2 regions of the Pedobacter sp. AK017 genome follow, and region 2 is predicted to be linked to the other one. Evidence: riboswitches for the same ligand, from Rfam matches in the RefSeq annotation. Region 2 holds a riboswitch; the other holds the start of a gene.
The links. A riboswitch is a leader RNA that binds a small molecule or an ion and turns the genes downstream of it on or off. The one in region 2 is predicted to bind S-adenosylmethionine.
Positions count from the first base shown of each region.

Region 1: it holds a riboswitch for S-adenosylmethionine, as region 2 does, so the genes downstream of both, HDC92_RS00620 (O-acetylhomoserine aminocarboxypropyltransferase/cysteine synthase family protein) here and metH (methionine synthase) in region 2, are expected to answer to the same signal.

Region 1 covers NZ_JACHCW010000001.1:135,721-139,150, forward strand. Annotated here, with positions in the region: gene HDC92_RS00615 (trans-sulfuration enzyme family protein) at 1-881, shown strand, start outside; SAM riboswitch class I at 1,044-1,157, shown strand; gene HDC92_RS00620 (O-acetylhomoserine aminocarboxypropyltransferase/cysteine synthase family protein) at 1,384-2,688, shown strand; gene metX (homoserine O-acetyltransferase family protein) at 2,722-3,430, shown strand, end outside.
Region 2 covers NZ_JACHCW010000007.1:149,270-152,699, forward strand. Annotated here, with positions in the region: gene hepC (heparin-sulfate lyase HepC) at 1-937, shown strand, start outside; SAM riboswitch class I at 1,332-1,441, shown strand; gene metH (methionine synthase) at 1,557-3,430, shown strand, end outside.

The DNA of each region.
Region 1 (3,430 bases), on a different contig from region 2:
GAATGAGTGTTTTTCAGGCTTTAAAACCGGGCAGTCACATTCTGGCACCGGACGACATGTACTGGGGTTTTAAAAGACAGTTACAAAGCATATTTGCCGATACCATTGAGATCGACTTTATCGATTTGACAAACCCGGACCTGATTGGCGGGCACATCAGGAAAAACACTGTGATGATCTGGGTAGAAACCCCATCGAACCCCCTGCTGAAGATTACCGACATTGCTGCGATTGCACAAATCGCCAGATCAAAGGGGTTGATATTGGCCTGCGACAGTACCTTTGCTTCGCCATGCCTGCAAAACCCGATCGCACTGGGTGCTAATATTGTGATGCATTCTTCAACCAAATACATAGGCGGACATAGCGATGTGCTGGGCGGCGTACTCGTTACCGCAGAAAAAGATGAACTCTGGGAGAAAATCAGGAACATACAGCAGGTAGGTGGCGCAGTACCTTCGCCCTTTGATTGCTTTTTATTGAGCAGGAGCATCAAAACACTAGCCTACCGCATGCGGGGGCATTGCGAAAACGGAATGGCACTGGCCCTTTACCTGGAAAAACATCCTGTTGTTGAAGCCGTATTTTATCCTGGACTGCCCACACATCCAGGTCATGAAACCGCCAGACAACAGATGACTGGTTTTGGAGGTATGCTGTCCATCCTGATCAAAGGTGGAGCAGATGAAGCGAGACGGGTTGTAAACAAAATGAAGCTGTTTGCTCAGGCGACAAGTTTGGGCGGGGTAGAAAGTTTAATTGAACACCGGGCCTCGATAGAAGGTCCTGACACCAAAACACCACAAAATTTAATTCGGATATCAGCTGGACTGGAACATATTGATGACTTAATTGCTGATTTTGAACAGGCTTTATCTTAAAAAGGCTAAGGCTAAGCAGGGTTAAAAATCAAATTATAAGCTTAAATATCAATTAATTACAAAAAAATCAGAATTAAATTTTGGTTATTTTGTTCCTGAGCCCTACATTTGTGGCATCAATTGGCGAAAGCCGATCAAGTCAACACCTCCTAACAAAGGTTTGATTTATAAAGAAGTGGCGAGAGACAGGCTCTTTGACCCACTGGCAACCCTCCCAAAATGGAGAAGGTGCCAATTCCTGACCAGGCAGCATGGTGCTGTTTGGAAAGATAAATTAAAACAGATGAAAACGATTATTTCAACACTTCGTAATTATTGTTGCCCAAAGCATACCAACTGTATGTGCTGTTGCATGCAATAATCCTTAAAATCTTCCTTTTGCATTTCTTGATCCATCCGGAAGGCCCTTTTGGGTACGCTAAACAAAACATGCTTTCAGGCTAGAATTATGCCCGGTCGCATCCCATAGAAAATCAATTACACCATATAAAATTCAAAAATTATGTCAGCTTCTCATAAATTCGAAACACTACAAGTACATGCAGGCCAGGAAATTGATCCTACAACAGGCTCAAGGGCCGTTCCAATATATCAAACGACTTCTTACGGCTTCAAAAACTCCGAACATGGTGCAAACCTTTTCGCTTTAAAAGAATTCGGGAACATTTACACCCGTATCATGAACCCTACTACAGATGTGTTTGAAAAAAGAGTGGCCGCACTGGAAGGTGGTGTAGCAGCCCTTGCCGTAGCATCGGGACAGGCCGCACAGTTCATCGCTTTAAACAACATTTTAGAGGCAGGAGATAATTTTGTATCCTCATCCCATCTGTACGGAGGTTCGTATAACCAGTTTAAAGTTGCCTTTAAGCGTTTGGGCATTGAAGTTAAATTTGCCAATGGCGATGATCCTTCAGATTTTGAGGCCAAAATAGACGCCAATACCAAAGCTTTGTATGTAGAAAGTATCGGTAACCCGGCCTATAGCATCATCGATTTCGAAAAATTAGCTGCTATTGCCAATAAACACGACCTGCCCCTGATTGTAGACAATACTTTTGGTGCAGCCGGTTATCTGTTTAAGCCCCTGGAACATGGTGCGCATATTGTGGTACAATCGGCCACCAAATGGATTGGCGGACACGGGACCAGTATAGGTGGGGTAATTGTAGACGGCGGAAACTACAATTGGGGAAATGGTAAATTTAAACAGTTTACCGAGCCTTCTGAAGGTTACCATGGCCTTGTTTTTAACGATGTATTCGGAATAGGCGGCCCATTTGGTAACATACAGTTTATCATTCGTGCACGTGTAGAAGGATTAAGGGATTTTGGTCCGGCCATTGCGCCAATCAACTCTTTCCTCTTGTTACAGGGTTTAGAAACCTTATCCCTTCGTGTGCAGCGCCATGTAGACAATACGCTGGCCCTGGCCACCTGGCTGGAAAACCATGAAGCAGTAAAAAGTGTAAGCTACCCGGGTCTGGAAAGCAGCCCTTATCATGCCAATGCTAAAAAGTATTTGCAAAATGGTTTTGGTGCAGTATTGTCATTTGAACTAAAAGGAGATAAAGAACAGGCTACAGCTCTGGTAGACAGCCTTAAACTGGTAAGCCACCTGGCAAATGTTGGCGATGCAAAAACCCTGATCATCCAGCCTTCGGCTACCACCCATCAGCAACTGAGCGAGGACGAACAAATTGCTGCCGGGGTTAAGCCCAATCAGTTAAGGGTATCGGTTGGTATAGAGCATATAGACGATATCAAAGCAGATTTTGAACAGGCCTTTGCCAGTATCAAAAAATAAACACCTGCTCCTCAATTTTACCAAGATTTAGTAATGAGTACAATCTCCATATATAATTACAACAAAACCTTTAAACTTGAAAATGGCAAAAAGTTGCGTAAGCTTGAAATTGCCTATCAGACTTATGGTAAATTAAATGCCAAAAAGGACAATGTAATTTGGGCCTGTCATGCACTTACAGCGAATTCTGATGTGCTGGATTGGTGGAAAGGGCTTTTTGGCAACAATGCGCTGTTTAATCCTGATGAACACTTTATCATATGTGCCAATGTATTGGGCTCGCATTATGGCAGCACCAACCCATTGAGTACCAATCCGGTAACTGGTCAGCCTTATTACCTGGCCTTTCCGGAGTTTACCATCAGGGACCTGGTTGCAGCACACCGGCTGCTTGCAGCACATCTGGGGATCAGTACGGTTAAGGTATTGATTGGCGGTTCATTAGGGGGACAACAGGCATTGGAATGGGCCATCACTGATAACAATGCCATAGAGAACCTTATTTTAGTGGCCACCAATGCCGTACACTCGCCATGGGGCATAGCCTTTAATGAGAGCCAGCGGCTGTCCATTACAACGGACCGTAGTTTTTATGCACAAAAACCTGATGGCGGGTTAAAAGGATTAAAAGTTGCCAGAAGCATTGCTTTATTGTCCTACAGGACCTATGATGCCTATTCGGCTACCCAGCTGGAAAGTGTGAACGATAAAATCGGTAGCTTCAGGGCTTCTTCCTATCAGA
Region 2 (3,430 bases):
TTCATGGATTACAGATAAAAATTTCAGAATGGCACAGTTTGCCACCTGGGCCCGGGTTTTCCCGGCAAACCAGGCCATAAAATATTTTGCTACAGATGGCAAACAAGGTAAGGCGCCTAACTTTTTATCCAAAGCATTGAGCAATGCAGGCTTTTATACGTTTAGAAGCGGATGGGATAAAAATGCAACCGTTATGGTATTAAAAGCCAGTCCTCCCGGAGAATTTCATGCCCAGCCGGATAACGGGACTTTTGAACTTTTTATAAAGGGCAGAAACTTTACCCCAGACGCCGGGGTATTTGTATATAGCGGCGACGAAGCCATCATGAAACTGCGGAACTGGTACCGTCAAACCCGCATACACAGCACGCTTACACTCGACAATCAAAATATGGTCATTACCAAAGCCCGGCAAAACAAATGGGAAACAGGAAATAACCTTGATGTGCTTACCTATACCAACCCAAGCTATCCGAATCTGGACCATCAGCGCAGTGTACTTTTCATCAACAAAAAATACTTTCTGGTCATCGATAGGGCAATAGGTGAAGCTACCGGAAACCTGGGCGTACACTGGCAGCTTAAAGAAGACAGCAACCCTGTTTTCGATAAGACAAAGAACCGGGTTTACACCACTTACAGAGATGGCAACAACCTGATGATCCAATCGTTGAATGCGGACAGGACCAGCCTCAATGAAGAAGAAGGAAAGGTATCTTATGTTTACAATAAGGAGCTGAAAAGACCTGCCTTCGTATTTGAAAAGCCTAAAAAGAATGCCGGCACACAAAATTTTGTCAGTATAGTTTATCCATACGACGGCCAGAAGGCTCCAGAGATCAGCATACGGGAAAACAAGGGCAATGATTTTGAGAAAGGCAAGCTTAATCTAACCCTTACCATTAACGGAAAACAACAGCCTGTGTTGGTTCCTTAGTTTTCCCTGATTAAAGTGGTATATCCCTTAAATGGTCTTTTGTTTATACCAAAATCAATAATATAGTAATAGGTACCCTCTGCCAGGGCATTGGCCCAACTGCTCACATAGTTCACACATTAGCCACACTTTCTTCACAAAAAGGTACCTGTTTGTGAGTTTTATGTGAAGGAGGTGTGAACCAGGTGTGAAGAATCCCTAAACTTGTGAACAGCCAGTCTCAGTCGTCAATTTGAGCTTCAACTAAAAACCATCCATATCTTACCTGCTATATGCAGGTAACGGATTCAAAATATTATTCTAATTCCAATAGTTTTTTACCAGTGTACTGGAATTTTATGGGGTTTAGACACCATTTTTTTGGAAATGATTTTTCTTTGTTGCACCTTTGTACTGCTTATAGAGAAAGATGGAGGGATTAGACCCTGCGAAGTCTTGGCAACCTGTGCTTACAAGGTGCTACATTCTACAGGAAATGCAGCTGTACTTCCTGACAGATAAGTGGATCTGTTCCCAACCAGAATCTCCAATAAGCTTTGCATGCAATAGGTTCGGCACTTGTTTAGGCCATAGCCTCTATCAACTTTAGCTTATTGCCTGCTCATATCATTATTGTTAAATGGATATCAGAAAAGAGTTAGAAAAACGTATCCTGATCATTGATGGTGCAATGGGCACCATGATACAACGTTACACCTTAACTGAAGAGGATTTCAGAGGTGAACGCTTCAAAGATCACCCCTGTGATGTAAAAGGGAACAATGACATGCTGAGCATCACACGCCCGGATGTCATTAAAGAAATCCATACTGAGTATTTAAAAGCCGGTACGGACATTATTGAAACCAATACTTTCAGTACCCAGCGCATTTCCCTGGCCGACTACCAGATGGAACCGCTTGCGTATGAGATGAGTTTTGAAGGGGCAAAAATTGCCAAAGAGGCGGTAAACGAATTTATGGCCGCCAATCCCGACCGCAAGTGTTTTGTGGCCGGAGCAGTGGGCCCAACCAACAGAACACTCTCCATTTCACCTGACGTAAATGATCCGGGTTTCAGGGCCATTACCTTTGATGAACTGGTTGAAGCTTACGACGAACAGGTACGCGGATTGGTAGATGGAGGTGCAGATTTGCTCCTTATTGAAACCATTTTTGATACGCTGAATGCCAAAGCTGCCATATTTTCAATTAAGAAATATGAAGCCGAAATTGGCCGTAAAATAGAGATCATGATCTCTGGTACCATTACTGATGCATCGGGAAGAACTTTATCTGGCCAAACGGCCGAAGCTTTCCTGAACTCTGTAATGCATGCCAATCCACTGAGCATTGGCTTTAACTGTGCCCTGGGCGCCAAAGACATGAGACCCCATATTGAAGAACTTTCTGCCAAAGCAGGATGTTATGTTTCGGCTTATCCGAATGCAGGTTTGCCCAATGAATTTGGTGCTTATGACGAAATGCCACATGAAACGGCCCACCTGGTGGAAGATTTCATCCAGCATGGTTTTGTAAACATTGTAGGTGGCTGCTGTGGTACCACACCAGAGCACATTGGTTGCATTGCCAAAAAAGCGAAAAATGTAGCACCCCGCAAAATACCGCATATTGAACCTTACCTGCGCTTAAGCGGGCTGGAGCCGGTAACCATTACGCCGGAAAGCATTTTTGTAAACATCGGGGAAAGGACCAACATTACCGGATCACCTAAATTCAGCAAGCTGATTTTGGGCGGCGATTTTGAAGCAGCACTGGCTGTAGCCCGTCAGCAGGTAGAAGGTGGTGCGCAGGTGATCGATGTGAACATGGATGAAGGGATGATCGATTCGGAAGCTTCGATGACAAAGTTCCTGAACCTGATCGCTTCTGAACCAGACATTTCCAAACTGCCCATCATGGTCGACTCGTCTAAATGGACAGTAATTGAAGCTGGCTTAAAATGCCTGCAGGGCAAAGGGATTGTCAACTCCATTTCACTGAAAGAAGGAGAAGATAAATTCAGGGAAAGTGCCCGTAAGATCATGACTTATGGCGCTGCTGTAGTGGTAATGGCTTTTGATGAGCTTGGCCAGGCAGATAATTTTGAAAGAAGAAAAGAGATCTGTAAAAGATCTTATGACATACTGGTCGATGAAATTGGCTTTCCGGCACAGGATATCATTTTTGACCCGAACATCCTTACCGTAGCTACAGGTTTGGAAGAACACAATAATTATGCGGTCGATTTTATCAATGCCACCCGCTGGATTAAAGAAAACCTGCCTTATGCAAAAGTAAGTGGCGGGGTTTCTAATATTTCCTTCTCTTTCAGGGGTAACAATACCGTAAGGGAAGCCATGCATTCGGCATTTTTATACCATGCCATAAAGGCAGGCCTGGACATGGGGATTGTAAATGCAGGAATGCTGGAAGTTTATCAGGAAATTCCACCGGAGCTTTTGGTGCTGGTTGAGGATGTATTGCTGAACCGCAGAGATGACGCAACAGAGCG